4 regions of the Streptomyces sp. NPDC127177 genome follow, and region 1 is predicted to be linked to each of the others. Evidence: riboswitches for the same ligand, from Rfam matches in the RefSeq annotation. Region 1 holds a riboswitch; each other region holds the start of a gene.

Region 1 (7,415 bases):
GTCCTGGAGGCGCGCCTTCTCGTCGCGCAACTCCTCGGTACGGGCCTCGGCCTCCTGCGCGAGCCGCTCCTGGTCGGCGATCTCGTCGCGCTGCGACACGTACTGCCGCATGGGGTAGGCGAGGGCGACCACCAGCGAGCAGACCACCAGGGCCAGGAAGGCCGCCCGGCCGGTGAGGCGGGAGCGGCGGGCCTGACGGCGGTTCTGCGACCGGTAGACGCGGGCCGCGGTCTGCTCACCGAGCAGCCTCAGCCGGGTCGCGGTGGAGAACCGGTCCCGGTCCTTCGCGGCCATGTCTCCGCCTCCCCATTACGCACGTCCGTCCCCGCACACGGTACGGGACCGAGTGCGGGGACGGACGGAAGCCGGGGCAGTTGCCCCTGCCCGGCTTGTCAGCCCTTGAAGCGCGGGAACGCCGAGCGGCCCGCGTACACCGCGGCGTCGTCGAGGATCTCCTCGATGCGCAGCAGCTGGTTGTACTTGGCGACACGGTCCGAACGGGCCGGGGCGCCGGTCTTGATCTGGCCGCAGTTCACGGCGACCGCGAGGTCGGCGATGGTGACGTCCTCGGTCTCGCCGGAACGGTGCGACATCATGCACTTGAAGCCGTTGCGCTGGGCGAGCTCGACGGCGTCCAGGGTCTCGGTCAGCGAACCGATCTGGTTGACCTTGACGAGCAGGGCGTTGGCGGAGCCCTCCTCGATGCCGCGGGCCAGGCGCTCCGGGTTGGTGACGAAGAGGTCGTCGCCGACGATCTGCACCTTGGCGCCGATCCTGTCGGTGATGACCTTCCAGCCGGCCCAGTCGTCCTCGTACAGCGGGTCCTCGATGGAGACCAGCGGGTACGCGTCGACGAGCTCCTCGTAGTACTCGGTCATCTCGGCGGCCGAGCGGGACTTGCCCTCGAACTCGTACGTGCCGTCCTTGTAGAACTCCGAGGCGGCGACGTCGAGCGCGAGCGCGATGTCCTTGCCCGGGGCGTAGCCGGCCTCCTTGATGGCCTCGACGATGAGGTCGAGGGCGGCGCGGTTGGACTCCAGGTTCGGCGCGAAGCCGCCCTCGTCACCGAGACCGGTGGACAGGCCCTTGGTCTTCAGGACCTTCTTCAGCGTGTGGTAGACCTCAGCGCCCCAGCGCAGGGCCTCGGAGAAGGACTCCGCGCCGATCGGGGCGATCATGAACTCCTGGATGTCCACGTTGGAGTCGGCGTGCGACCCACCGTTGAGGATGTTCATCATCGGGACGGGCAGCAGGTGCGCGTTCGGGCCACCGAGGTAGCGGAACAGCGGCAGGTCCGAGGCCTCGGACGCGGCGTGGGCGACGGCGAGCGAGACGCCGAGGATGGCGTTGGCGCCGAGCGAGCCCTTGTTCTCGGTGGCGTCCAGGTCGAACATCGCCTGGTCGATCAGCCGCTGCTCGGTCGCGTCGTAGCCGACGAGCTCCGGGCCGATCTGCTCGATGACGGCGAGGACTGCCTTCTCGACACCCTTGCCGTGGTAGCGGTTGGGGTCACCGTCGCGAAGCTCAATGGCCTCGAACGCACCGGTGGAGGCTCCGGACGGGACGGCAGCACGGCCGGTGCTGCCGTCGTCGAGGCCAACCTCGACCTCGACCGTGGGGTTGCCCCGGGAGTCGAGGATTTCCCGGGCTACGACGACGTCGATGGACGGCACGAGGCATCTCCTTCTGGGATATGACGCTGGTTGTGCAGGGTCACTTTGGCCTTGCGACAAGAGCCTAACCGGCCCGGCCGTCTCAGTCGGCCGGGCGCCCGTCCCCTGGGACGAAAAAGGACCCAAGGGCAGGCATTAAGGGGCATACGGCCAGAAATTTACTGGCCGGTAACTACAACAGTTGAACAATCAACACAGAAACGCGCGGACCCCGGCCCGGCACGCACGGGGGGAAGATGCGGCCGGACCGGGGCGCTCGGCGAGGAGAGTGCCGACCGCTCCGCGAAGGAGCGGGGTTCTGGACTACTTCGCCAGGTGCAGCTGCTGACCCGGGAAGATCATGTCGGCGTCCTCGACGATGTCCTTGTTCAGCTTGAACAGCTGCTCCCAGCCGCCCTTGACCTTGTGGTCGGCCGCGATCTCGCTCAGGGTGTCACCCGCGACGACCTTGTACTCGCCGTCACCCTTCTTGACCTTCTCGCCGGTCGGGGTGGTGACGGTCTTCTTCGCCTCGGGGGCGGTCGAGCGGTCCGAGCGGTTGGTGGAGGGGGCCTCGCTGCGCTCGGCCTTCTTCGGCTCGGCCTGCTTGGCCGGAGCCGAGCCCTGCTCGGGAGCGGTCTCGGTCTTGCCGGAGCCGGTGTCGACGCCCGGGTCGACACCGTCGTTGCTCAGGTTGCCGGCACCGGCGCAGGACCAGGCGCCCGGTCCCTGCATGTCGAGGAGCTTCTCGGCGACGGCGATCTGCTGGGACTTGGTGGCGAGGTCGGCACGGGCCGCGTACTGCGTACCACCGGCGGCGGCCCAGCTGGACTGCGAGAACTGCAGACCGCCGTAGTAGCCGTTGCCGGTGTTGATGGACCAGTTGCCGCCGGACTCGCACTGGGCGACGGCGTCCCACGTGGAGACGGAGGCGGCGGAGGCGCCGGTCGCACCCATGAGCGGCACGGCGATGGCGGCACCGGTGACACCGGCGAGCGTGGCGATACGGACGGCCTTGGACGGGCGGCGGTGCTTGTTGCCCTTGCTGTTGAGCAGCATCGAGACTTCTCCTCACCGACGCCTACGAGGTGAGCTGTCGGGTTCGGGCCAAGTGAGTTGCCCGGTCGCACGTCCTAGCGCACGACTTCACCCCAAGCCGTTCCCGATGCGTCTTGCGACGATCGGACCCGGCGCTTACCTGGGTCCCCCGCTCCTGCCTACGGCGCTTTACGCGTCTGTTCCCTTCGACCGACGGCAGGATTCGGCGTGACGATCGACGGGGCCCGCGGTGCGAGCGGTTCCGACCGTAAACACACGCAACCCCCACATCAAAGAAAGACATACCGGATAAACAGCCCTTAATTGCATCTGAAAAACATATGTTTGCGCAGGTCGGAACGGATGCGGAGGGACCACCCGGACAAGATGCGTCAGTTCACGCAAAGAGACCCATGTCTCACTTAGTCAAAAGTGGGACATAGGCCTCTTAAGTACCCCGGATTCAGGGTGTTTTCAGCTGTTGATCAGACCGCGCACAGGGCTGTTCTCATCCGGCCTTCACGCCGAGGTCCAGGCTCTGGCCAGGCAGGATGAGGTCCGGGTCGGAGCCGACCTCCGCCTTGTTGGCCTCGTACAGCTCCGTCCAGCCGCCGGGCAGCTCCTGCGCCTGCGCGATCGCCCAGAGGTTGTCGCCGGCGCGGACGGTGTACGTGCCGTCAGCGGCCGGTGTGTCCTTGTCCCGTGCGTCACCGTCACCCCGCGAGGCGTGCCGCCCCGAGTCCCGCTCGCCGCCGCTCTCGTCGGGAGCCGGCGCGCCGCGGTGCTTGCCACCCGTCTCCGAGCCCTCACCTGACCCGTCCGAGGCGTCGCCGGATGGGCCGTTCGCGTCGGTCGAGCCGGACGGCGAGGGCGTGGCGGACGGACTCTTCGAGGTGTCCGACGTACGTTCCTTGCCTGCCGCGTCGTCGGTGGCATCGTCCGAGGGAGCGTCCGTCGCGTCCTCGGAGGCCCCGTCGGACGGCTCCGCGCTCTTCGCCGGGTCGGCACTCTCCGCCGGGTCCGCGCTCTCCGACGGGTCGGCGGACGGCGTGCTGCCCGGGTCGACGCCCGGCAGGGACCCGTCCTCGGCGAGGCCGGAGACGACGGCGCAGCTCGGCCACGCCTTCGGGCCCTGGTCGTCCAGGACCTTCTCCGCCACGGCGATCTGCTGCGAGCGGCTGGCGAGGTCCGCCCGGGGGGCGTACGAGTCGCCGCCGTAGGACTTCCAGACCTCCTGCGAGAACTGCAGGCCGCCGTAGTAGCCGTTGCCGAGGTCGGCACTCCACATGCCACCGCTCTCGCACTCGGCGACCCGGTCCCAGGTCGAGGCGTCGGCGGCGTGCGCGCCGGCCGCGCCGAGCAGGGGGATGGCGATGGCCGAGCCGGTCACACCTGCGGCGACGATGATCGCGGGTGCCTGACGAGGGCGACGGTGTCTGCCGTTCGCGGAGCCCATGGGAATGCCTTCCGTGTGACTGACGAGTGACTGGTGAGTCGAACGGTGAACCTAGCGGGACTCGAACGTGTGTCACAAGTCGATGCAGCGCAGATCACGTGAAAGTCACAGAGTTGACAGAGTGTCACTTTCCTTTTAAACCCGTTCGGGAGTGAACTCCACCGGAAGTGTGCGCAGTCCGCGCATAATGAGCCCGCCACGCCAGCGCAAATCGGCAGGTTCCACCGCAAGCCGCAGATCCGGAAGGCGTTTCAGCAGCGTGGCGAGCGCCGCCTGCCCCTCGAGGCGGGCGAGCGGTGCTCCCAGACAGTAATGGATGCCGTGCCCGTAACCGAGGTGCTGGTTGTCACGCCGGGCGAGGTCCAACGTGTCCGGTCCGTCGAAGCGCCCGGGGTCCCGGTCGGCCGCCGCCAGCACCACGAGCACGGGGTCCCCCTCGGCGACCCGCTGCCCGCCGATCGTCAGCGCCTCGGTGGCGAACCGCCAGGTCGCGAGCTCCACCGGACCGTCGTACCTGAGCAGTTCCTCGACGGCGGTGGCCAGCAGATCCGTCTCCCCCGCCGCCAGGGACCGCTGGAGCCGCTCGCGCTGCTCCGGATGGTTCAGCAGGGTGTGGACGCCGTTGCCGATCAGGTTGACCGTCGTCTCGAAGCCGGCGAACAGGAGGATGAAGGCCATCGCGGCGGCCTCGTTCTCCGTGAGGTGCTCGCCGTCGTCACTCGCCCGGATCAGCCCCGAGATCAGGTCGTCCCCGGGGTTCTCGCGCTTGCGGTGGATCAGTTCGAGGAGATAGCCGCGCATCTTCTTCACGGAACGGGCCACCCCGCCGCGCGGTCCGCCGCCGTGCCGGATCATCATCCCCGCCCAGTCCCGGAAGTCGTCCTGGTCCTCGCGGGGGACACCGAGCAGGTCGCAGATCGCGTAGATGGGCAGCGGGAAGGCGAACTCGTGGATGAGGTCGGCCGTCCCCTTCTCGGCGAAGGAGTCGATGAGGCGGTCCGTCAGCTCCTGCACGCGCGGCGTGAACTCCGCGATGCGCCGGGGCGTGAACGCCTTCGACACCAGGCGTCGCAGCCGGGTGTGGTCGGGCGGGTCGATGTTCAGCAGATGCGTCATCAGCTCCGCCTTGCGCTCACCCGGAATGCCCGTGCGGCCCTTGGCGTGCGCCGGACCGGCGTGGTGCGCCGGGTTCTTGGAGAGCCTGTTGTCGGCCAGGGCCTGCCTGGCGTCCGCGTAACGGGTGACGAGCCAGGCCTCGACGCCGCTGGGCAGCGTGGTGCGGTGCACGGGGCTGTGCTCGCGCAGCCAGGCGTAGGCGGGGTACGGGTCGGTGGCGAACTCCCAGGTGAAGAGTTCGGGCGCGGGGCCGGGCGGAACGGCATCGGCGGCCGCTCCGTGGGCGGGGCAGCCCGCGGGTGCGCCGGAGGCCGGTACGGGGCCGTCGGCGGCGGGTCCGGGAGTGGCGGGAGGGGTGTCGGCGGGGCTGTCGTTCACCCCCCGACGTTAGCCGTCGGCGTCCGGCGCACCGCCCGCTGCCCTCGGATGCGCCACCCATCGCCGCGGGGCGGGCTAGCCGTTGCCCTCCGCCGCCCTGATGGCGTCCCGGTAGGCGCGGCCCGCGGCCCGCAGGGCGGCCTCCGGGTCGGTGCCGTCCTCCTGGGCCTGTACGGCCAGGGCGAGGAGCCGGTAGCCGATGTCGTCGCCCTCGGGGAGCGGTACGTCGAGTCCGGCGGTGCGGACCCGGCCTGCGAGCTTCGACGCGAGGGCCAGGGCGGGCTGGCCGAGCGGTACCCCGTCGGTGACCGAGTCGCGCTGCTTCTCGATCGCCTTGGTGCGCAGCCAGTGCGCGTGGACGTCCTCGGGGGTCTCGGCGCTCTCGTCGCCGAAGACGTGCGGGTGGCGGTGGATCAGCTTCTCGACGAGCGTGGCGGCTACGTCGTCCACCGAGAACGGCTCGTCCCCGCTTCCCGGAACGCCTTCCTCGGCGATGCGTGCGTGGAAGACGACCTGGAGCAGTACGTCGCCGAGCTCCTCGCGCAGTTCCGTGCGGCTGCCGTCCTCGATCGCCTCGACCAGTTCGTACGCCTCCTCGATGGCGTACTTGGCGAGGCCCTCGTGGGTCTTCTGCGAGGTCCAGGGGCACTCGACGCGGATCCGGTCCATGACCTGCACCAGGTCCAGGAGGCGGGCGCCCGGCAGGTCGTACGAACCGGGCAGCAGCTCCAGGTCCGGCATCTGCACCCGGCCCGAACCCGCCAGCCGGGCCAGTTGGTCGGTCAGCGGCCGCTCGCCCTCGCCGCCGCTGACCACGACCACGGTCCGTCCCCCGGCGCAGGTGTCGAGGAGCTCCTGCGCGTGGGGGACGACGGTCTCGACGGTGATGCCCGCCTCGCGCAGGTAGGGCAGCTGGGGCTGGTCCGGCTCGGCGCAGAGCACCAGGTCGGCGGCGTGCAGCGTCTGCCAGGCGGGCCAGGACAGCAGTCCGGGCGCGACCCGGTGGCTGGCGGTGAGCAGGACGATGCGGCCGGGGTCTTCAGCGTTCACGCTGCGAATCTACCCGGCCGCCGGAGCGGGCTCAGGCCCCGGCCTCCGCGGTGGACTGCTCCGGCTTGGTGACCTGGTTGAGCCAGGGGGCCTTGTAGTCACCGAGCTGGATCTTCTTGTTGTCCCAGCTGCCGTAGCGCGGGTTGACATCGACCTTCAACGCCTTGGAGGCCTTCGTCAGCGCGTCACCGAGGATCTTCGTACCGGCCGGCGTCGAGGGGTCGGCACCGAGCGCCTGGGAGAGCTTGGTCAGCTGGATCTGCTCGCGCAGGAAGGCGTCGATCTGGCCCGGGGAGATCCAGCGCTCCTGGAGCACCGCGGCGCGCAGCCCCTTCTCCCCCTTGTACTGGGTGACGGCCGACTGCCGCATCTGCTGGATCTCGGCGCGGTTGACGGTCACCCCGGCATCGGCCGACGCGCGGTCCAGGACCCGGTCCAGGATGATCCCGTGCAGCTTGGCGCGGACGAGCTGACCGGACCGGTCGGCGCCCTGGGCGGGCTGGGCGGAGCTGTCCTGCGCATCGCGCACGTCCGCCACCTGGGCCTGCACGGTGGACACCGCGATCCGGTTCCCGCCCACGACGGCGGCGGCGCCGGGGTGGGCCTGGTTGCCGCAGGCGGCGAGGAGCGGCGCTGCGACGAGCAGTGCGGCTGAGACGGTGAGCGCGGTGCGACGGCGGCGGTGCAAAGGAGCCTCCCGAGGAGATTGTGCGGCGGTGCACAAG
Region 2 (7,415 bases), on a different contig from region 1:
CTTCCGGCCCCGAAGGGCCGGGGATGTGAACGAACGTTATCCACAGCATCCCGCAAGCCGCTGTTTCGCGGTGGTCGGGGAGGGGGAAATCACACGTGGGACATGTTCACCGGGCGCCGTTTCCCGCAGCACGCGGTATTCCTGCCGTGCGGGACCGGCCGCCAGGGGAGCCGCACGAGGTCGTCGTACCACCGCGCCGTCAGCCGCACGGCACGGTGGTACGGCTCACCGACCGCCCACCGGCCGGTCACCGAAGGTGATCCGGCGGGCACGGCGGGCGGCGGGTCCCGGACGGTGATCTGCCGCCCGGACCTCCGAATCGGCGCCCCATGAGGGCATACGGGGCAGGAGCCGCCTCTCCCCGGGTGCCGGAGCAGGAGGTCGACCATGAAGGCCCAGGCCCCGCCCTTTCTTCCCCTGCTGCTGCGCCTGACCGGTCTGCGCCGCACCACCTGGCTGTCGTCCGCGCTGCTGAGAGCGAGCGCGCTGGAGCTGGTCGTGCTCGCCGGGCACGCGCTGCTGTATCCGACCGGCATCGCGGGAGAGCGGCGCACCCCGCCACGCCCGGCCGGCGATTCGGTCCCGGTACCGTCCGGGACCGCCACCCTGCCCGCCGCGCACGACGGCCGTCCGCCCGTCGTGCTGCTGCACGGCTTCATCGACAACCGCTCGGTCTTCGTCCTGCTGCGCCGTTCCCTCGCCCGGCACGGCTGGCGCCATCTGGAGTCGCTCAACTACTCCCCGCTGACCTGCGACATCCGTACGGCAGCCGAGCTGCTCGGCCGGCACATCGAGGAGATCTGCGCCCGCACCGGTCACCGCGAGGTCGACATCGTCGGACACAGCCTCGGTGGACTGATAGCGCGCTACTACGTGCAGCGGCTGGGCGGTGACCACCGGGTGCGCACCCTCGTCACCCTCGGCACCCCGCACGCAGGTACGGCCGTCGCCCCGCTGGCCAGCGCTCACCCGATCGTGCGGCAGATGCGCAGCGGTTCCGCCCCGATCGAGGAGCTGCGGCTTCCGGCGCCCGGCTGCCGCACCCGGTTCGTCAGCTTCTGGAGCGAGTTGGACCAGGTGATCGTGCCTGCCGAGGCGGCCTGTGTGGACCATCCGGACCTCGACGTGACGAACGTCCGTGTCAGCGGGATCGGCCATCTCGCGCTGCCCGTGCATCCGGCCGTGGCCGCCGGGGTCCGCCGGGCACTCGACGCCGATGAGGCGGCACGCGAAGCCGGCGGCGCCGTCTCCGTGGCCTGAGCCCGCCCGACGGAGCCCCGTCCGGTGACCCCGGGTGGCCTCCGATGACCCCCAGTGGTCGACCGGCAGGGCTCGGTGGGCACCCCGTCAACAGCCCGCCGCGCCCACAAATAGAACGGGTTTCGAACGTAGAGCCAAGGCTCTGTGAGCGGTCCGCCGAAAGGCGGCCGATTGCCCGTTTCCTGAGCGCTCCCCAGCCGTGGAAGATTGTCGGCGTCGCATACCGCCGGGTACAGTCGCGGCCACTGCTTTCCCCCCGGAGTCCCCCACCGGACCCGTCGGGCGCAGGTCCTGCTGCCGAGGCGAGAGAGAAGTTGGTGAACGACCAGCACCCCCACGCCGGGTACGTCGGATACGACAGCCACTCCACGGGCAGTTTCGACAGCGACCCGCTCTTCGGCTCCCTTCCCGGCGGCTACGACGGCTCGTACGACACCACTCCCGGTTACGCCGCCCCGTACGACAACGGGCAGGCCGGGTACAGCGGCCAGTACGACTCCACCCAGTGGGACACGGGCGCACACCAGACCTTCGAGTACGGCCACCCCGCCGACTACACGGCCTACGCCCCCCACCACCAGCAGCATCCGCAGTACGAGGCGGCCCCGCAGTACGACGCGGCCCCGCAGCAGTACGACACCGGCGCAACCTGGGTGCCCACCGACGGCTACGCCGCGAACATCCCGGCGCAGGGCGGCGCACCGGACTCCTCGGGCCAGTGGGACACGTCCGGCTGGTACGCGAACGGCCAGTGGGCAAGCACCGACACGGCGGGATACGACACCGGCGCCTACGACGCCACCGCCTGGAACACCGGCGCCACGCCCGAGCACACACAGCAAACCATGCAAACCCTGACGGGCTCGTACGGAACCGAACAGACGGCACAGCACCCGTACGAAACGTACGAGTTCAGCGTCCCGGAGCCCGATCCACGACCCGAGGCGCAGCCCGACCCGGGGGCCGAGGCGCAGCTCGATGCGGATCTCGACGCCCACGGCGGCCCCGAGGCCGGACCGGACGACTACGACATCCCCGCCGGCCACGACGCCGAGGACCATGACCACGCCACGCCCCGGGCCGACTCCCACCGCCCCACGGGCCGTCCGGCCTCCCGCGGTGGCGGCAGCCGCAGCCGCAGGCGTTCGCCCGCCAAGCGTTCCGCACTCCTCACCGTCGCCGTTCCGTCCGCCTGTGTGATGAGCGTGGCCGGTATCGCCGCCGCCTCCGTGGGCGGCATGGGCGGCGGCGAGGAGAAGAAGGACGACACCACGACGATGGCGGCCGCCGATCCCGGCTCGGTCAAGCCCGTCGCGGTCAACAACAAGCTGGACACCCAGCTCGCCAACCTCAGCGCGGACGCGGAGAACTTCGCCGACCGCGCCAGCCGCACCCAGGAGCGCATCGACCTGAAGGCGCGGCAGGCCGCAGACAAGAAGAAGCGCGCCGAGGAGGCCGCCCGCAAGGAGGCCCTGCGGCCCAAGTACGTCATGCCGGTCAAGGAGCACGGCCTCAGCGCGTACTTCGGCCAGGCGGGCGTCAACTGGATGTCCGTGCACACGGGCATCGACTTCCCCGTCCAGTACGGCACCCCGGTGATGGCCGCGACCGACGGGACCGTCCGTACGCAGTACAACACCGCGTACGGGAACATGGCCATCGTCACGATGGCCGACGGCACCGAGACCTGGTACTGCCACCTCAGCAGCACCAGGATCCGCTCGGGCCCGGTCAAGGCCGGTGACGTCATCGCATACTCCGGGAGCTCCGGCAACTCGACCGGCCCGCACATGCACTTCGAGGTGCGGCCCGGCGGCGGCGCGGCCATCGACCCGCTGCCCTGGCTCCGCAGCCACGGCGTCGACCCGACCTGAGCCGGCGGCCGGCGCCGGCCGCCCCCGGCTACAGCTTCTGGACCGGCGCGTAGCGCAGCAGCAGCTTCTTCGGCCGCTCGTCCCCGAAGTCGACCGTGGCCTTCGCCTGGTCACCGACGCCCTCGACCGCCGTCACCGTGCCCAGACCGAACTGGTCGTGGGTGACCCGGTCGCCGACCACCAGCGTGATCGTCGGCTTGTCCGAGGTGCGCCGGGTCGCGAAGCCCGAGGGGCCGGAGCGTGAACGGGACGCCGAGAGCGACGAGGTGATGCCCGACGTCGGTCCCGCCGGGGCCGCCATCGGCCCCTTCCGCTTCCAGTCCAGGTGCTGCTCCGGGATCTCCTCCAGGAACCGCGACGGCGGGTTGTACGAGGGCTGGCCCCAGGCGCTGCGCATCGCGGCCCGGGTCAGATAGAGCCGCTCGCGGGCACGGGTGATGCCCACGTAGGCGAGCCGGCGTTCCTCCTCCAGCTCCTTCACCTGGCCCAGCGCCCGCATGTGCGGGAAGACGCCGTCCTCCATGCCGGTCAGGAAGACGACAGGGAATTCGAGGCCCTTCGCCGTGTGCAGCGTCATCAGCGTGACGACGCCGGAGCCGTCGGTGTCCTCGTCCGGGATCTGGTCGGAGTCGGCGACGAGCGCGACCCTCTCCAGGAACTCGGAGAGGGTGCCCGTGCCCTCGTCCTCACCGCGCTCCTGCTCGAATTCGAGGGCGACGGCGGCGAGCTCCTGGAGGTTCTCGATCCTGGTCTCGTCCTGCGGGTCCGTGGACGCCTGGAGTTCGGCGAGGTAGCCGGTCCGCTCCAGAACGGCCTCCAGCACCACCGCGGGGCCTGCGCCCGACTCGACGATCGTGCGCAGCTCCTCCATCAGCGTGTTGAACCGCTTGACGGCGTTGGCGGAGCGGGCGGCCATGCCGTAGGCCTCGTCGACGCGGCGCAGCGCCTGCGGGAAGGTGATCTTCTCGCGCAGCGACAGGGCGTCGATCATCGCCTCGGCCCGGTCGCCGATGCCGCGCTTGGGCACGTTCAGGATGCGGCGCAGCGGGACGGTGTCCTCGGGGTTGGCGAGGACGCGGAGGTAGGCCAGGACGTCCCGGACCTCCTTGCGCTCGTAGAAGCGCACCCCGCCGACGACCTTGTAGGGGAGGCCGACCCGGATGAAGATCTCCTCGAAGACACGGGACTGCGCGTTCGTCCGGTAGAAGATCGCGACGTCACCGGCCTTGGCGTCGCCCGCGTCGGTCAGCCGGTCGATCTCGTCGGCGACGAACTGCGCCTCGTCGTGCTCGGTGTCCGCGACGTAACCGGTGATGCGGGCGCCGGTGCCGGCGTTGGTCCACAGGTTCTTCGGGCGGCGGCTCTCGTTGCGCTCGATGACGGCGTTGGCGGCGGACAGGATCGTCTGCGTGGAGCGGTAGTTCTGCTCCAGCAGGATCGTGGTCGCGTTCGGGTAGTCCTCCTCGAACTGGAGGATGTTGCGGATGGTCGCGCCGCGGAAGGCGTAGATCGACTGGTCCGCGTCACCCACGACGCACAGCTCGGCGGGGGCGTCCTCGGGTCCGGCCGGGCCGACCAGCTCCCGTACGAGGGTGTACTGGGCGTGGTTGGTGTCCTGGTACTCGTCGACCAGGACGTGCCGGAAGCGGCGGCGGTAGTGCTCGGCGACGTCGGGGAAGGCCTGGAGCAGGTGGACCGTCGTCATGATGATGTCGTCGAAGTCCAGCGCGTTGGCCTCGCGCAGCCGGGACTGGTACATCGCGTAGGCCTGGGCGAGCGTCTTCTCGAAGCCGTCCGCGGCCTGGCCCGCGAAGGTCTCCTCGTCGATCAGCTCGTTCTTCAGGTTCGACACCTTCGCCGTGAACGACTTGGGCGGGAAGCGCTTCGGGTCGAGGTCGAGGTCGCGGCAGACCAGCGCCATCAGCCGCTTGGAGTCCGCGGCGTCGTAGATCGAGAACGAGGAGGTGAAACCGAGCTTCTTCGACTCGCGGCGCAGGATCCGTACGCACGCGCTGTGGAAGGTCATCACCCACATGGCGTTGGCACGGGGCCCGACGAGCTGCTCGACGCGCTCCTTCATCTCACCGGCGGCCTTGTTGGTGAAGGTGATCGCGAGGATCTGGCCGGGGTGCACCCCGCGCTCCGCCAGCAGATGGGCGATGCGGTGGGTCAGCACCCGGGTCTTGCCCGAACCGGCCCCGGCGACGATGAGCAGCGGGGAACCCGCGTGCACGACGGCGGCGCGCTGCTCGGTGTTCAGCCCGTCGAGCAGCGCGGCGGCGTCGATGACCGGGCGGTGCGCCCCGTCGCGGTAGTACGCGTCGCGGGGCGACGGAGGCCCGTCGAACACGCCCGAGAAGAGGTCCTCCGGCACCGCTTCGGGTGCGGAGTCCTCGGGGGGCGGCGGGGGCCCGTCCTCCGCTTGCTGGAGGCCGGCCAGGAAACTGTCGTCAAAGAGGCTGCTCATCGCTGTACGAGTCTAGGGCGCCCCACTGACACCCGGGGCCGCATGGGGAGAACGCGCACCGGCCGGGAACACGCACGGTGAGCCGCTTCCCACTCTGCGCAGGGTTCCCGGCCGCTCATCCCGCCGGGAGCGGGCAGGTTCCGCAAGGTCACGAAAATGTATCGGGCATATCGAACATCAACCTTCACAGCGACACCATGAGTTGGCTAGCGTGCTCGTTCGGGCGGCCCGTACCCCCGAGGCGAACCACGCCGAGCGGACGTCCACGCCGAATTCGGGCTGCCCGTGCGGGAGCCCGGAACCGGGGACCCACACGCATCACCGGGGTGAATCGGTCCGAACCTCCCACCAGGACCGTAGGGCAGCCTTCCGTTCCGCCCGAACCCGACAGCTAACCCGGTAGGCGGTCCACGGAAGGAGATGCCGGCCTTGGCCTCGCATCGCAAACCGCGCCCCCGGGTGCGCAGCACCACACCGGCCATCGGGTTCACGACGGCGGCACTCGCCTCGGTGACCCTGCTCTCCACGCAGAGCGCACTGGCGGCCCCGGCCCCGAAGCCCAGCATCGAGGACGTCCAGAAGAAGGTCGACGACCTCTACCGGCAAGCGGGCACCGCGACCCAGCACTACGACGAGGCCAAGGAAGCCACCGCCAAGCAGCGCACCAAGGTGGACACGCTGCTGGACGACATCGCCGAGCGCACCCAGAAGCTGAACGAGGCCAGGCGCACGCTCGGCAACTACGCCGCCGCCCAGTACCGCGACGGCGCGCTCGCACCGACGGCCACCTTCTTCCTGGCCAACGACCCGCAGTCGTTCTTCGACCAGACGCACCTCATGGACCGGATGGCCAGGAACCAGCAGCAGGCCGTCACGGACTTCCGTACGAAGCAGGTCGAGGCGTCCAAGAAGCGTGCCGAGGCGGTGACCGGCCTGGAGACGCTCACCGAGTCGCAGACCCGGCTGCGCACCAGCAAGCAGAACGTCCAGAACAAGCTGACCGAGGCCCGCACGCTGCTGTCGAAGCTGACCGCCGAGGAGAAGGCGCGCCTCGCGGAGCTGGAGCGGAAGAAGAAGGCGGAGGCCAAGCGCAAGGCGGCGGAGCTGGCCGAGAAGCAGGCCGCCGCGAAGGCGGAGGCCGACCGCAAGGCCAAGGAGGCCGGCGGCGGTACGGACACCGGTTCGGGCTCGGGCACCGGCTCGGGTTCGGACAGCAGCGCCACGACGAAGGCCGAGAAGGTCCTCGCGTTCGCCAGGGCCCAGATGGGCAAGCCGTACGTATGGGGGGCGACCGGCCCGTCGTCGTACGACTGCTCGGGGCTCACCCAGGCGGCCTGGAAGGCGGCGGGTGTCAGCATTCCGCGGACCACCTGGGACCAGGTGAACGTCGGCACCCGGATCGCGACGGCGGATCTGCAGCCCGGGGACCTGGTCTTCTTCTACGACGACATCAGCCACGTCGGCATCTACAAGGGCAACGGCATGATGATCCACGCGCCCAAGCCGGGGGCGAACGTGCGCGAGGAGTCGATCTACTACATGCCGATCTACGGCAGCGTGCGGCCGGGCTAGCGGCCGCCCGCACGGTCCCGGTCATCGCCGGGTCGGCGGCCACGAGTGGGCCGAGGACCGAGCCGGTGCGGAGGAGGCGCTGCGGCGGGAGGGCCGGCGGGTCGACCGGGACGCCGTGCCGTAACCGTCGGCGGCCGGTGATGTGTCACCGGTCGCCGACGACCGCTCAGGTCCAGAGCGTGGCGATGAAGATGTTGACGACCGTCAGTCCGCCCACCGCCGCGAAGAGGCCCTTCTCGGCC
Region 3 (7,415 bases), on a different contig from region 1:
TCGTCTTCGCCCGCTGGTACTCGTCGTCCGTGAGCGCGCCCTTGTCCTTGAGGTCGGCGAGCCGTGTCAGGTCCTCGACGTGGGTGCTCCGCGTCGAGCCGCCCGCCGAATCGGTGCCCGCCGCGTCCCTCACGTACGCCTTGAAGGCCGCGTCCCGGTCCTTGGCGTCCTTCGCGTCGCGCGCCCCCATGGACCTGCCGCGGGCGAGCACATAGATCAGGACACCCAGATACGGCAGCACCAAGGTCAGGATCAGCCAGCCGGCCTTGGCCCCTCCGCCCAGGTCGTGGCTGCGGAAGATGTCCATGATGACGCGGAACAGCAGGAACATCCACATCACCCAGAGGAAGAACCAGAGCATGGTCCAGAACAGGTTGAGCAACGGGTAGTCGTCCATCGTCCACTCCGGGGCGCCGCGTCGAATGGGTGGATACAAAATAATTCATACCACCGCATTTCGCCCCTCGCCCGGTGGGCTCCGCGGGTGCTGCCGGCGGAGCCCACCGGGCGAGGGGCGGGCCGGGGTTACGCCGGGGACTCGTCCGCGGTCATCTCGTCGCGTCCGGGGGATGTGCCAGATACCTTGCGGCAGAACACGCGTCCCCTGTAACACCATCTCGGTTTCCACACTTTGAGCCGGTGGGTGAGTAAGTCGCTCTGCCGCCGGGACCGTTGATGGCGGGGGGCGGATGGCCGGCGCGCGGGGCGGGCGCGTGGAGTGGTCATGGGTGCTTCGAACATGCCGTAGAGTTGTGTTTACCGACGCGGGGTGGAGCAGCTCGGTAGCTCGCTGGGCTCATAACCCAGAGGTCGCAGGTTCAAATCCTGTCCCCGCTACTGAAGAATCAGGCCTGGTACGCATACAGCGTGCCGGGCCTGATTCGTTTGTACGTTCGCCGGGCCGTCGGCCCGCCGGCCGGTACGACCCGTACCGCGTGCGTACTCCCATTGGCCGTCGAGGAGTCGCCCCGCGACCGCCCTCCGGGAACTCTGGGAGTGGTGCGCGGTACCGTCCGCGGCCGTGGATGCACCGGGCAGGAGACCAAAGGTGGGGAAGCGGGAGCAGCGGCGGGGGAGGCGCGTCGAGGAGATCCGGAACCGGCGGTTCGTCCGGGCGCTGCCCGGTGTGGTGATCATCGGCGGGTTGATCTTCGACTTCTTCACCCCGCCCACCTTCACCGCCGTTCCCCTGTTCGCCGCGGCCCCGCTGATCGCCGCACCGTTCTTCTCCCTGGCCGGCACCGTCCGGGTCTCGATCGCCGCGCTGGTGTCCGTCGCCGCGCTGCGGCTGTACAGGGGGACCCTGCTCCAGGTCGTGCCGGACATCGAGCTCCTCACGGTTCTCACCGTCTCCGTCCTCGCGGTCTTCATCAACGGGGTCGTACGGCGGAGCAACGAGCAGCTGGCCTCCGCGCGGGTCATCGCGGAGACCGCCATGCGCGCGGTGCTGCCGACGCCGTCCGACCGGATCGGCGGGCTGCACGTGGCCGCGCGGTACGAGGCGGCGCAGGCGGACGAGTTCGTCGGCGGTGACCTGTTCTCGGTCACGGACACCCCGTACGGGGTGCGGCTGGTCGTCGGGGACGTGCGGGGCAAGGGCCTGGACGCGGTCGAGGCCGTGGCGGTCGTCATCGGCGCGTTCCGCGAGGCGGCCGAGCAGGAGCGCTCGCTGGAGGGTGTGGCGCAGCGGCTGGAGCGGGCGCTGGCGCGGGAGTCGAGCCGGCGCGGCGGTCTCGACGCGGTCGAGGGGTTCATCACCGCCGCGCTCGCGGAGATCCCGCCGGAGGCGACCCGGGTGCGGATCGTCAACCGCGGTCACCCCGAGCCGCTGCTGCTGCACAGGGACGGGGCGCTGGACGTGCTGCGGCCCTCGCTGCCCGCACTGCCCCTGGGGATGGACCTGGGGGTGTGGCCGGACCGCGCGGACGAGTGGGAGCTGCCCGCCGGGTCGACGCTGCTCCTCTATACGGACGGCCTCTCCGAGGCCCGTAACGCCGAAGGCGTCTTCTACGACCCCGCCGAGCGGCTGCGCGGGCGGATCTTCCCCGGCCCCGAGGAGCTGCTGTCCGCGATCACCGACGACGTAGGGCTGCACACCGGTGGGGTGACGACCGACGACATGGCGCTGCTCGCGGTCGTGCGGCCCGCCGAGGGGCAGCCGGAGCGGCGCACGACCGTGAAGATCGTGGGCCTGGGCGGTGGCACCGGATGACGGGGAAGGGCCGCGGCGCGGCGGCGTGCCAGAGAGGCCGCGCACACTGCCACCGTCCGTAACCGTAGGGCGCCACTCCGCATAACATTTGACGCAACGTCAGAAAGCGCATAACGGTTGAGGGACGATCAACTCGCCCGATTCCACCCGGTTGTGTCCCGTAAAGTCCAGGCCAAGGACGTGAACGATCAGTTGGAACGGCTTGGAATCGGACCCGGGTGTCTATTAACGTTCGATAACGCAGCGCGGTTGTCCCAGCCGCCGTCAGAGGCGGCACCGTGCGCGAGCGCCGAATTCCGCAAGGGAACCGGGGAACCACCTACATGGGGTGAATCGGGCATCTCTGTCTCGTCGAGAGACGGAGGGACCCGTAGGAGACCTTCCTGCTCCGAACCCGTCAGCTAACCCGGTAGGCGAGAAGGAAGGAAAGGAGTGCGCCCCAGTGGCGTCCAACAAGCCTGCCCCCGAAGCACCCTCCCGGTTCGTCCCCGAACACGGAAATGACTTCGGAACCGGGCCCGGTGCCGCTTACGGCACCGATTACGGAACCGAGTACGGAACGGCTTACGGAACCGATCGGGGCAGCGAGTTCGGCGACGGCTTCCGCACCGGCGAGGCCGACTCCGACAAGGCGTGGGAGGAATGGAACCCCACCGAGGACTCCGTCCGCCCCGTCCGCGGCAAGCACCGCGTCGCCAAGCAGCGCAACGGTCTCGCCCGTAGCTCCACCGTCCTGGGCGTCGGTGTCATCGCGGCCGTCGGCGCGGGCGGCATGGCCACCGCGCAGAGCAAGCCGCCGGTCTCCATCTCCCTGCCCGATTCCATCTCGGACAAGCTTCCCGAGGCCAAGTCCCTGCCGGGCGTCGGCGCGTTGTTCTCCGGTGAGTCCGAGGCGGAGAAGACCGGGACCGAGACCGTCTCCGCTCCACTGACGAGCGCGGGCATCACCACCACCGAGGCCGAGCAGGGCACGACGGACGCCGGTGAGGCGCTCCGCGCCCGCATCCTCCAGCAGGCCGAGCAGCAGCAGGACTCCGCCGACGCCGAGGTCAAGGCGGCCGAGGAGAAAGCCGCCGCGGAGAAGGCGGCCGCCGAGGCGAAGAAGCAGCAGGACGCCGCAGAGGCCAAGGTCGCCGCCGAGAAGAAGAAGGCGGCCGAGGAGGCGAAGAAGAAGGCGGAGGCGGTGCGACTGGCCAAGCTCGCCGCCAGCTACGCCATCCCCACCTCCTCGTACACGATCACCTCGACGTTCGGCGAGGCCGGTTCGATGTGGTCCTCCGGCTACCACACGGGCCTCGACTTCGCGGCCCCGACCGGCACCCCGATCAAGGCCATCCACAGCGGCACCATCAAGTCGGCCGGCTGGTCGGGCGCGTACGGCTACCGCACGGTCCTGGAGCTCGACGACGGTACGGAGCTGTGGTTCTGCCACCAGTCCTCGATCGGTGTCGGTGTCGGCCAGAAGGTCACGACCGGGGACACCATCGGACGCGTCGGCGCGACCGGCAACGTGACCGGCCCGCACCTCCACCTCGAGGTCCACACCCCGGACGGCACCGGGATCGACCCGATGGCATGGCTGCGCGCACGGGGCCTGACGGTCTGAGGCCCCCGCACGGTCCACGCACCGGAGCCGGGGATTCCCGGCCGGTTGGCCTGCGTTGATTGATCCGCCTCTGGTCTCTCCGGCCTGTCCTGCCTTCCGGCCCTTGCGGCCTCTCCGGTCACTGAAACCCCGGCAGTCCTGACGCTCACCCCCCGACGTCAGGGCTGTCGGCCTGTCCCCCCGCCGTCACCGGCCCGCTGCCCAAGGCTGCCGTCGTTGGTCCAGCCGTAGCCGTAGCCGTAGCCGTAGCCGTAGCCGTAGCCGTAGCTACGGCTGTATCTGTAGCTGTAGTGGCCATGGAATAGCGGGAGCGGGGGGACAGGTTGTTCCACCCATGACTTCTCTTCGCAAGCTCGGTTCGTCCGACCTTCAGGTCTTCCCGCTCTCCCTCGGCGGCAACGTCTTCGGCTGGACCGCCGACGAGGCGCAGTCCTTCGCGGTCCTCGACGCGTACGCGGCGGCCGGCGGCAACTTCGTCGACACCGCCGACACGTACTCCTCCTGGATCCCCGGCAACGAGGGCGGCGAGTCCGAGACCGTCCTCGGCAAGTGGTTCGCCGCGCGGGGCAACCGTTCCGACGTCGTCCTCGCCACCAAGGTCGGCTCCCACCCCTCGTTCAAGGGGCTCGCCGCCTCCACCATCAAGGCCGGGGCCGAGGAGTCGCTGCGCCGGCTCGGCACGGACTACATCGACCTGTACTACACCCACCACGACGACGAGACCGTCCCCGTCGAGGAGATCATCACCGCCCTCGACCAACTGGTGAAGGAGGGCAAGGTCCGCGAGATCGCCGCCTCCAACATCAGCCCTGAGCGGCTGCGCGCCTCGCTCGACTTCTCCGAGCGCGAGGGACTGGCCCGCTACGTGGCGCTCCAGCCGCACTACAACCTCGTCTCCCGGGACACCTACGAGGGAGCCCTCCAGGACACCGCCGCCGGTGCCGGGCTCGCCGCCGTCCCGTATTCCGCCCTCGCCTCCGGGTTCCTGACCGGCAAGTACCGCCCCGGCACGACCGTGGACAGCGCCCGCGCCGGTGGTGCGGCCCAGCACCTGGAGACCGGGCGCGGCCAGAAGGTTCTCGCCGCGCTCGACAAGGTGGCGCAGGAGCGGAACGCGGAGATCGCCACCGTGGCACTGGCCTGGCTGGCCTCCCGGCCGACGGTCGCCGCACCGATCGCCTCCGCCCGCACGGTCGAGCAGCTTCCCGCGCTGGTGGCCGTCGCCGATCTGCGACTGACCGACCAGGACCTGGCCGAGCTCACCGAGGCGTCCGCCTAGGGCCTAGGGCTGCTGGCCGTACGGCGGTTGGCCGTAGGGCTGCTGCCCGTACGGAAGTGGCTGTTGCTGCCCGTACGGGTGGGCGGGGTACGGCTGTTGGCTGTACGGCGGTTGCCCGTACGGGCCCGGGTGCGGGGCGGGGCTGCCGTATCCCTGGCTCGGGCCGGGTCCCCGGTACGCGCCGTACGGCCCGTAACCCGGGTACGGCCGCTGCTCCGGGCGTACGAACCGGGGTCGCAGGCGGCCCGTCGCCTGCGCCGCGTACGCCAGGGCGGGGCCGGCGACCTCGCGTCGCTGCCACAGGTGGTGCAGCAGCTCCAGCTCGCGTTCGCGCAGGTCCGGGCCGGCCGTGCCGTGGCGGGCCTGGCGGCGGAGGAAGGCCAGTGACGTCGCGAACGACTCGTACTCGGCGACCGTACGGGCCGCCGCCTTGCCCTGGACCTTGGCCTGGGCTCCGTGCGGGGGTGCGTGGTGGACCGGGTGACCGTAGGGGCCGCCGCTCGCCGCTGCCGCGTGCCATCGGCGGGCCGTGTCCCTGGCCATGCCACGGGCCCGCATCGAGGACAGCGCGAGAGGTTCGGTTGGGGAGAGCCAGCCGGCCGCGGCATAGGCGGGCAGCTCCACGGCCAGGGTGCGCAGCCCGCGCTGACGGGACCAGATCGCCAGCCATGTCACCAGCCCGAAGGCGGGCATCATGAACACCCCGTACACGACGTAGAAGCCGTACGGGCCGAACGTCGACGACCCGTTCCACAGGGCGTGCATGCCCATCGCGAGGACCAGGCCGAGCAGTGGCAGCGCGATGCGGCGGAACCGCTGGTGGCGTGCGCTGCTCGCCGCGATCCCGAAGCCGATGCCGGTCATGACGGTGAAGAGCGGATGCGCGAACGGCGACATCACCGCCCGTACGAAGAACGTCGCGACGGTCACCGAGGCGAACCCCGACCCCATCTCCTGGTCCTCGCCGAAGGCATTGCCCAGATAGAGGATGTTCTCGGTGAAGGCGAAGCCCGTCGCGGCGAAACCGGCGACGACCACGCCGTCGACGACTCCGTTGAAGTCCCGTCTTCGGAACAGGAAGAGCAGCAGTACGGCCGCTGCCTTGGCGCTCTCCTCGACGACGGGCGCTATGACCGTCGCGCCCAGGGTGTCCGCGTCGCCCGGGTCGGCGGTGGCCGTGGCGATCCACTGCGTCGCGAAGGAATTGGCGATGATCGCGACCAGGGCCGCCGCGCAGGCGCCCCACGCGAAGGCGAACAGCATGTTGCGCCACGGGCCCGGTTCGACCCGGTCCAGCCAGCGGAACGCCGTCATCAGCAGCGGGACGGGCAGGACCGCCAGCCCCAGACCGACGAGGAAGCCCTGGGTCCCCGTCTGGTCGCGGACGAGGGCCAGGATCACCAGGCCGCAGAGTGCCAGCACGGTGAAGACGGCGACGACGCGGAGCGTTTTGCTCCGCCAGAGCATGCCGACGCGGCGCGGCCGGTAACGCCACTGGCCGCGCTCCGGCACGGCAGCGAGGAACTCGCCGACCCGCTGCTCCTCGAGCACCGGGACGGACGGCTGCGACTGCCGCTGTTGCTGTTGCTGGACAGAACCGTCTGACACCCCACGACCCTAACGAGGCGGACTGACAACAGCCATGGCGCGAGGGTGGTGCGCACGGTCCAGGCGTAGGCCACGGCGTATGGGTGGTGCGCACGGTCACGGCGTACGCCGGGGCCGGGCCGGGACCGTGCGCGGCGGGGAGCGACGGCTGCGCGCGGTGGCCGAGTGGACGGATCAGTGGCGGGCGAAGAGCAGGTCGTGCACGGCATGGCCCTTGTCCAGGCCCTGCCCCTCGAACCGGGTCAGCGGCCGGAACGCGGGCCGTGGTGCGTAGCCGCCGTCCGCCGCGGTGTTCTCGAAACGGGGGTGCGCGCTCAGCACTTCGAGCATCTGCTCGGCGTACGGCTCCCAGTCGGTCGCGCAGTGCAGGACCGCTCCCGGCCTCAGCCGCTCGGCCACCAGGTCGAGGAACTCCGGCTGGATCAGCCGGCGCTTGTGGTGGCGGGACTTGGGCCACGGGTCGGGGAAGTACACCCGCAGTCCGTCCAGTGCGTCCGGCTTCAGCATCTCCCGCAGCAGGATGATGGCGTCGCCGTTGGCGACCCGGATGTTGGACACGCCGTTCCGCTCGGCGAGACGGAGCAGGTTGCCCTGGCCCGGGGTGTGCACGTCGACGGCGAGGATGCCGGTGCCCGGGTCGTCGGCGGCCATCTGCGCGGTGGCCTCGCCCATTCCGAAGCCGATCTCCATCACGACGGGCAGTCCGTCGA
Region 4 (7,415 bases), on a different contig from region 1:
CGGAGGAGAGGTCTCCCGCCATGCACCGCCCCGCCGCACGCTACGTACTGCCCGAGTTCACCGAGCGCACGTCCCAGGGGACGCGGACGCTCGATCCGTACTCCAAGCTGCTGTCCGAACGGGTCGTCTTCCTCGGCACCCCGGTCGACGACACCGCGGCCAACGACCTGGTCGCGCAGTTCATGTACCTGGAGCACAACGCACCCGACCGGCCCATCCAGCTCTACATCAACTCCCCCGGCGGCTCGTTCGGAGCCATGACGGCGGTGTACGACACGATGGCCTACCTCACCTGCGAGGTGGAGACCTTCTGCCTCGGCCAGGCCGGGGCCGGGGCGGCCGTACTGCTGGCCGCGGGCTCTCCCGGCCGGCGCCACGCACTGCCCGGCGCGCGGGTGGTGATGCAGCAGCCCGAGCTTCCCGAACCGGTCCAGGGGCAGCCGTCCGACCTGGAGATCGAGGCCGGGGAACTGGCCCGGATGCGCGAGACGCTGACCGCTCTGCTGGCCCGTCACACCGGCCGCTCCACCGAGCAGATCACCGCCGACACCGAACGCGACCTGATCCTCGACGCCGAAGGGGCCAAGGCCTACGGGCTGGTCGACCACATCGTGCAGAACCGCGGGCCCGCCACGCCGCCGCCCACCGTGCGGTGAACCCACGATGCAGCCACCGGAGTTCCCGCCGCTGCCCGCCCTGACGCGCGCCGAGGGCGAGTTCATCGACCGCTATCTGGAAGTCATCGACCAGCTGGGCCGGATCAACCCGGCCCGCGCCGACGACACCTACGGAGCCCTGCGCGCCGCACAGGCGCTCGCCTCGCACGCGGCGGCCCTGCGGGACGCACTCGCGCTCATGCACGAGCGGGGTGAAGGACGGATCCACTCCGCCACGTTGACGCGGGCTCTGCGGGTGCTGGACGGGGAACGGCGAGCCGGACGGGTCACCGTGCCACCGGCCCCGACGAGTTGATCAACTCCCTTGAGCCGACACGCCCGACGCGTGGACCGAAATCCCTCGCTCGTTCGGCGTAGGTGTTCCCTCGCGCGAGGGACAGCTCAACTTGCGCTTTCGCGATGGGCGATGGATGAGATCTCCCGTTCCGTCGCTGGTACAGCACCGTCCGGGGAGGGCGGCCCCCTCCCCGAAAGCCCCCTTCCCACCCGAACAGATCAATCGTGACGAGCCTCACATATCGTCGTTTCACCTCGGAAATCCGACGTTCGGTGAGTCAAGATCCCTGGGACGACAAGCCCCCGCCACCGCGGCGGGGCGGTCCGGGCGGACGCCGAGTCCTGCCGCTGTCCGGATGCCTGGTCGACAGAAGTGGATCGGCAGGAGTGGAGGACCCGAGCACAACGGGCCGACCGGATCTCCGGTAGTCCCTCGGGGTGAAGCCGCCGTGTGCGGCCGGGCAACTTCGCCAGCCCGAACCCGACAGGTCATCCTTCACAGGCGGCTGACGAAGGGTTGCGCATGACTGCGCAGGTTCATGTCCCGTCTCTGCTCGCCCGAGCCACTACGGCCTCGGCTCTGACTCTCGCCGCCGTCGGCGGCACGTTGTTCGTCCCCGGCGCCATGACCGACGCCCAGGCCGCGACTCATTCGATGAAGGCGCTCAACGTCGCCGCTTCGAAGAAGGGGTCGCCGTACCGCTGGGGCGCCAGCGGCCCCAGCCGCTTCGACTGTTCGGGTCTGACGCTCTACTCGTTCAAGAAGGCGGGCAAGAGCCTGCCCCGGACGGCCCAGCAGCAGTACAACAAGACCCGCCACATCGCGGCCTCCAAGCGCCGGCAGGGCGATCTCGTCTTCTTCCACTCCGGCAGCGGCGTCTACCACGTGGGCATCTACGCGGGCAGCGGGAAGATCTGGCACTCACCGAAGACCGGCGCGGTGGTCCGGCTGGAGAAGATCTGGACGAAGAGCGTCTACTACGGGCGGGTCAGCTGACGGCTCCGTCCCGCCGCGGGGCAGCGGCCCCTGGTCAGTGCAGCAGGGTGCCGGTCACCAGTACCAGCCCCAGCGCGGTGAGTGCCGCGCCGCTGCCGCCCTCGATGGCCCGGGCGGTGCGCGGCCGGCGCAGCCACCGGCCCAGGCGGTCCACCAGGAGCGCCACGGCCGGGAACCAGATCAGCGCCAGCAGGACGACGATCGCGGCGAGCAGGAGCGTCCTGGGCAGCGGGGCGGCTCCGGCGGGGACGAACTGTGGAAGCAGGCTGAGGAAGAGCACCGGCGCCTTGGGGTTCAGTGCGTTGGTCAGGAAGCCCTGGCGCAGCGCCCGCAGGTTCCCGTTCGCGGCCCGTTTGCCGTCGTCCTGGTCCGGCGCGGCTTCGGCGCGCCCCTCGCCGGGGCGGCGCCGGGCGGCGCGCAGTGCGCTGATGCCGAGGTAGAGCACGTACGCGCCACCGAGGAGCTGGACCGTACGGAACAGCACCGGCACCGCCACCAGCACGGCGGCCAGTCCGGCGACGGCGAGCGCGGTGTGGACGAGCAGTCCCCCGGCGACGCCGAAGGCCGTCGCCACCCCCGCCGACCGCGAGGCGAGAGCGTTGCGTACGACGACGGTGAAATCTGCTCCGGGCAGCGCGACCATGGCGGCGGCGACCCCGAGGAAGGCGGTGAGCTGGGCATCCATGACTCCACCCTGGACCCCAACAGCCTTTAGCATGTACTTGCAATCTTATGGGTCTGCCAAAAGGGATGCTTAATGTACGACCCGACGCGGCTCGCCGCGCTGGTGGCGGTCGCCGAGGCCGGTTCGATCACCCGGGCCGCCGCCCGCCTGGGCTACACCGCGCCCGCCCTCTCCCAGCAGCTCGCCAAGCTGGAGCGGGAGGCCGGTGCCGCACTGCTGGTCCGGCACCACCGGGGCGCCCGGCTCACCGCTGCGGGCGAGTTGCTCGCAGGCCGGGCCCGTCGGGTCCTCGACGAGATGGACCAGGCCCGGCACGAGCTGGCGCGTCTGGCCGGCCTCTCCGGCGGACGGCTGCGGGTCGGCACCTTCACCACGGCGGGCATCCATCTGCTGCCTCCCGTGCTGAGTGCCTTCCGCCGGGCCCATCCGGATGTGGAACTGGTGGTCACCGAGTACGAGCCGCCGGGCGGGGTGGCGGCGGTTCTGGCGGGCGAGGTCGATCTCGCCCTGACCCACGCCTACGAGCCGGCCACCGCGACGCCGCTGCCCTCGGGGCTCAGCGCCGAACCCCTGCTGGTCGAGGAGCTGGTGCTGATCACCGCCGTCGGACAGGTCCTGGCCGACGGCAGCGGACGGCTTCCCGTGACGGACCTCGCGGGCCGGCCGCTGATCAGCAGCGCACCCACCCATCCGCCGCGGCGCGGGGTGGAGAGCGCGCTGGCGGAGGCGGGGGCGCTGCCCGCGGTGGTCTGCGAGTCGCCCGGCTATGCGCTGGTGTGCGCACTGGTCAGCGCGGGCATCGGGATCGCGGTGGTGCCCGAGATGGTCGCCGCGATGTCTCCGACCCCGCTGTCCGTGCGCAGGCTGGAGCCTGCCGCGTTCCGCCGGACGATCTCGGTGGTGCACCGAGGTGACCGGTCGAGTGCCGCGGCGGCGACGTTGCGCGCCCTGCTGCGCAGCGGCTTCGGGCGGGCCGCCGCGACGCAGTGAGCCGGACGGACGGCACCGGGGCGGGTCCGGGGCGCAGGGTCGGGGGCGGGTCCGGGCGCAGGATCCGGGGCGGGTCCGGGGCGCAGGATCCGGGGCCCGCTCACATCTGTACGGGGACGTTCCAGGGGAGGGTGATCCAGACGGTCTTGCCGCCGTCGGGGGTGGGTGTGACGGCCAGTCGGCCGCCGTACTCCTTGGCCAGCGAGCGGATGATCACCATGCCGCGCCCGTTGTCCTGCTGGACGGCGGCGGGCAGCCGCTGGGGCCAGCGCGGGTGACTGTCCGTCACCCCGAGGTGGAGCTCTTCGTCGCGCTCCAGCCGGAGGTCCACGGTGAAGGTGGGCGACTGTCCGAAGGTGTGCTGGACGGCGTTGGTGGCGAGTTCCGAAATGATGAGACGGATCGTATCGGCGGCCTCGGCCCCGTCGGGAAGCCCCCATTCAGCCAGTACCCGGGCCACGTATCTCCGTGCCGCGGAGACCGAGACCGGCTCGCTCGGCAGCGTGACGCTCGCCTCTTGATGGTCCGCCATGGCCGGCCGCCCCTTTCCCACCCGGTACCGACCCGCGATCGGTTACCGCTGCGCTTCGCGCCAGATTGCCATTGATGCTGCCCTCTGTGACGACGATCCACCAAGATATGCATATATCTGTCGCTCAAAGCGGTGAACTCTTCCCTGGATGCCGTGCGGGAGCGACACACTGTCCGCTCGGCAGGGAGTGGGAGGGAGGCACCACATGCAGCACGGCCCTGCGGTGCGACGCCGCAAGCTCGGGGAGGAGCTGCGAAGTCTGCGCCACACAACGGGACTCACCAGCCGGAATGCCGCACACCTGCTCGGCTGGCACCAGTCGAAGGTGAGCCGGATCGAGACCGGGGTCAGCGGGGTGCGGCCCGGAGACGTCACCCGGCTGCTGGACGTGTACGGCGTCGACGACCCGCAGCTGCGGGGGGTCCTGGAGGCACTCGCGGGTTCGGCGGGCGGTGGCGGCGCGGGCTGGTGGCACGCCTACCGGGGCCTCATCCCGCCCCAGTACCGCGACTTCATCAGCCTGGAGTCGCAGGCGCGTACCGCCCGCACGCTGGAGACGTCGGTTGTGCCGGGCCTGTTGCAGACCGCGGACTACGCGCGGGCGGTGACCCGGGCCTCCCTCGACGGGCTGCCGGCCGGCCAGTTGGACTCACTGGTGGAGGTGCGGCTCGCCCGCCAGGGAGTCCTGCGGAGCGATCCACCGCTGCGGCTGACCGCGGTGCTGGACGAGGCGGTGCTGCGGCGCGCGGTGGGCGGCCGCCGGGTGATGCGGGAGCAGTTGCGCCACCTGATCCGGCTGACCCAACTTCCGCATGTCGAACTCCAGTTGCTGCCGTTCTCGGTCGGCGGCTACGTCGGGCTCACCGGACCTTTCGTTATCTTCTCTTTTCCGAACACTTCTGATCTGGATGTGGTCGTTCTCGACCATTTGACGAGTAGCCTCTACCTGGAGCGGAAAGAAGACCTCGAGGCGTACAGCTCGGCCTTCCGCACACTGCAGGCGCACGCGCTGTCGCCGGAGCACTCGTTGGACCTGATCGCCGCGATCAACCGCGCCGGTCAGTAACTACGGACTGCCCGAGGGGGGCGTCATGTCGGATTGCCTCGTACAGCACGCGTTACGGTGGCGGCGCAGCAGCCGCAGCACGGGAATGAACAACTGCGTGGAGGCCGCTTCGTACGGCACCGGACGGCTGGCCGTTCGCGACTCCAAGGATGTTTCCAGGCCACCACTGCGCTTCTCGCACGCGGCCTGGACCTCGTTCGTCTGCGGCCTGGACCTCGGCCCGGCCGGCTGACGACTCCCGGACCGGCACGCCGTACGAGCCGCTCCGGGATTCCGGGGCGGTCCGCCGCATGATCAGCGCTTGAGTCCGGAGGCGCGGTCCGCCGCACGATCCGCTTCAGGCCTCGGGGGCGGTCCGCCGCACGATCCGCTTCAGGCCTCGGGGGCGGTCCGCCGCACGATCGCCACCGCTGTCGCGATCTGCTCGTCCGTCAGGTCGGCGCGCGCGGTCAGCCGCAGCCGGGAGACGCCGTCCGGTACCGAGGGCGGCCGGAAACAGCCGACCGCCATACCGGCCGTACGGCAGTCGGCCGCCCATCGGACCGCGGCGTCGGCCGAGGGCGCACGCACCGCCACCACGGCCGCATCGGGGCGTACGGCGGCCAGGCCGGCCTCGGCCAGCTGTTCGTACAGTGCGGTGGCGACCGCACGGGCCCTGGCCGCGCGTTCCGGTTCGCGGCGCAACAGCCGCAGACCGCCGAGTGCGGCCCCGGCGGCGGCCGGGGCGAGCCCGGTGTCGAAGATGAACGTGCGGGCGGTGTTGACCAGGTGGTCGATGACACGGGCGGGACCGAGGACCGCACCACCCTGGCTGCCCAGGGACTTGGAGAGGGTGAGCGTGCCGACGACGCCTTCGTCACCCGCGAGTCCGGCCGCCGCCAGCGCCCCGCGACCGCCGTGCCCGAGCACCCCCAGACCGTGCGCGTCGTCCACGAGCAGCGCGGCGCCCTCCGCGCGGCAGACCTCGGCGAGGGTGACCAGCGGCGCGGCGTCGCCGTCGACGGAGAAGACCGAGTCGGTGACCGCCAGCGCCCTGCCTCCGTGCGCTTGCAGGGTCTTGCGTACGGCCTCGGGGTCGGCGTGCGGCACGACGGCCGTCTCGGCCCGGGAGAGTCTGCAGCCGTCCACGATCGAGGCGTGGTTGCCCGCGTCCGACACGATCAGGGAGCCCCGACCGCTGAGGGCGGTGAGAGCGGCGAGGTTGGCCGCGTACCCGGAGGAAAGCACGAGGGCCGCCTCGAAACCGCAGAAATCGGCCAGTTCCCGTTCCAGCTCCGCATGCAGCGCGGTCGAGCCGGTGACCAGCCGGGACCCGGTGGCACCCGCACCCCAGCGGAGCGCCGCGTCGGCCGCTGCCGCGGTTACCTCCGGGTGCCTGGTCAGGCCGAGGTAGTCGTTGCTCGCGAGATCCAGCAGTTCCGTCTCGGCGGGCCGGGGCCGGAGCGTCCGGACGAGTCCAGCGTCCGCGCGACGGCGCGCCTCGTCGTCGATCCAGTCGAACGGGGCGAAGGGCATGGGCGGTCCCTTTTGTAGGCAACTCACAGACCTTAACCGGGAGCGAAGCCGGACAGGGTGTGGCCATGCACACACCCTCACGCCTCTCTGTTGTCCGGTTCTTCCTTGGCTCGGAGGCGTGCCGTGCGTCAGGATCGACGCCATGGATCTCCTGAACACGCTGGCGGACAAGGGGCTGCGGCGAGAGCTGCCGACCCGAGAAGAAGCGCTCGCCGTACTGGCGACCCCTGACGAGGATCTGCTCGATGTGGTGGCCGCGGCCGGAAAGGTACGCCGCCAGTGGTTCGGGCGGCGCGTGAAGCTGAACTACCTGGTCAATCTGAAGTCGGGGCTCTGCCCGGAGGACTGCTCGTACTGTTCGCAGCGGCTGGGCTCCAAGGCCGAGATCCTCAAGTACACCTGGCTGAAGCCCGACGAGGCGTCGAAGGCCGCCGCCGCCGGGGTGGCGGGCGGCGCCAAGCGCGTCTGTCTGGTGGCCAGCGGCCGCGGCCCGACCGACCGCGATGTCGACCGGGTTTCGCAGACCATCGAGGCGATCAAGGAACAGAACGAGGGCGTCGAGGTCTGTGCCTGCCTCGGTCTGCTCTCGGACGGGCAGGCCGGCCGGCTGCGGTCGGCGGGTGCCGACGCCTACAACCACAACCTCAACACGTCCGAGGGGACGTACGGGGAGATCA

What was found. A riboswitch is a leader RNA that binds a small molecule or an ion and turns the genes downstream of it on or off. The one in region 1 is predicted to bind cyclic di-AMP.
Region 2: another riboswitch for cyclic di-AMP. It lies ahead of ACFVJX_RS27705 (NlpC/P60 family protein); the one in region 1 lies ahead of ACFVJX_RS14415 (transglycosylase family protein).
Region 3: another riboswitch for cyclic di-AMP. It lies ahead of ACFVJX_RS16720 (M23 family metallopeptidase); the one in region 1 lies ahead of ACFVJX_RS14415 (transglycosylase family protein).
Region 4: another riboswitch for cyclic di-AMP. It lies ahead of ACFVJX_RS24025 (C40 family peptidase); the one in region 1 lies ahead of ACFVJX_RS14415 (transglycosylase family protein).

Annotation. Positions count from the first base shown of each region.
Region 1 is NZ_JBHXUW010000019.1:59,709-67,123, reverse strand. It holds gene ACFVJX_RS14425 (septum formation initiator family protein) at 1-294, opposite strand, end outside; gene eno (phosphopyruvate hydratase) at 393-1,673, opposite strand; gene ACFVJX_RS14415 (transglycosylase family protein) at 1,977-2,711, opposite strand; cyclic di-AMP (ydaO/yuaA leader) riboswitch at 2,716-2,887, opposite strand; gene ACFVJX_RS14410 (transglycosylase family protein) at 3,199-4,146, opposite strand; gene ACFVJX_RS14405 (cytochrome P450) at 4,282-5,640, opposite strand; gene ACFVJX_RS14400 (nucleoside triphosphate pyrophosphohydrolase) at 5,716-6,690, opposite strand; gene ACFVJX_RS14395 (SurA N-terminal domain-containing protein) at 6,722-7,378, opposite strand.
Region 2 is NZ_JBHXUW010000053.1:28,920-36,334, reverse strand. It holds gene ACFVJX_RS27720 (esterase/lipase family protein) at 388-1,260, shown strand; gene ACFVJX_RS27715 (peptidoglycan DD-metalloendopeptidase family protein) at 1,578-3,134, shown strand; gene pcrA (DNA helicase PcrA) at 3,163-5,601, opposite strand; cyclic di-AMP (ydaO/yuaA leader) riboswitch at 5,858-6,023, shown strand; gene ACFVJX_RS27705 (NlpC/P60 family protein) at 6,022-7,173, shown strand; gene ACFVJX_RS27700 (hypothetical protein) at 7,340-7,415, opposite strand, start outside.
Region 3 is NZ_JBHXUW010000023.1:83,761-91,175, forward strand. It holds gene ACFVJX_RS16705 (SHOCT domain-containing protein) at 1-397, opposite strand, end outside; tRNA gene ACFVJX_RS16710 (tRNA-Met) at 764-837, shown strand; gene ACFVJX_RS16715 (PP2C family protein-serine/threonine phosphatase) at 1,049-2,212, shown strand; cyclic di-AMP (ydaO/yuaA leader) riboswitch at 2,490-2,643, shown strand; gene ACFVJX_RS16720 (M23 family metallopeptidase) at 2,655-3,818, shown strand; gene ACFVJX_RS16725 (hypothetical protein) at 3,977-4,150, opposite strand; gene ACFVJX_RS16730 (aldo/keto reductase) at 4,153-5,097, shown strand; gene ACFVJX_RS16735 (PrsW family glutamic-type intramembrane protease) at 5,101-6,705, opposite strand; gene trmB (tRNA (guanosine(46)-N7)-methyltransferase TrmB) at 6,880-7,415, opposite strand, start outside.
Region 4 is NZ_JBHXUW010000040.1:50,558-57,972, reverse strand. It holds gene ACFVJX_RS24035 (ATP-dependent Clp protease proteolytic subunit) at 21-656, shown strand; gene ACFVJX_RS24030 (hypothetical protein) at 664-972, shown strand; cyclic di-AMP (ydaO/yuaA leader) riboswitch at 1,301-1,473, shown strand; gene ACFVJX_RS24025 (C40 family peptidase) at 1,477-1,950, shown strand; gene ACFVJX_RS24020 (LysE family translocator) at 1,985-2,635, opposite strand; gene ACFVJX_RS24015 (LysR family transcriptional regulator) at 2,708-3,625, shown strand; gene ACFVJX_RS24010 (ATP-binding protein) at 3,726-4,157, opposite strand; gene ACFVJX_RS24005 (helix-turn-helix domain-containing protein) at 4,363-5,223, shown strand; gene ACFVJX_RS24000 (DUF397 domain-containing protein) at 5,249-5,455, shown strand; gene ACFVJX_RS23995 (8-amino-7-oxononanoate synthase) at 5,596-6,738, opposite strand; gene bioB (biotin synthase BioB) at 6,881-7,415, shown strand, end outside.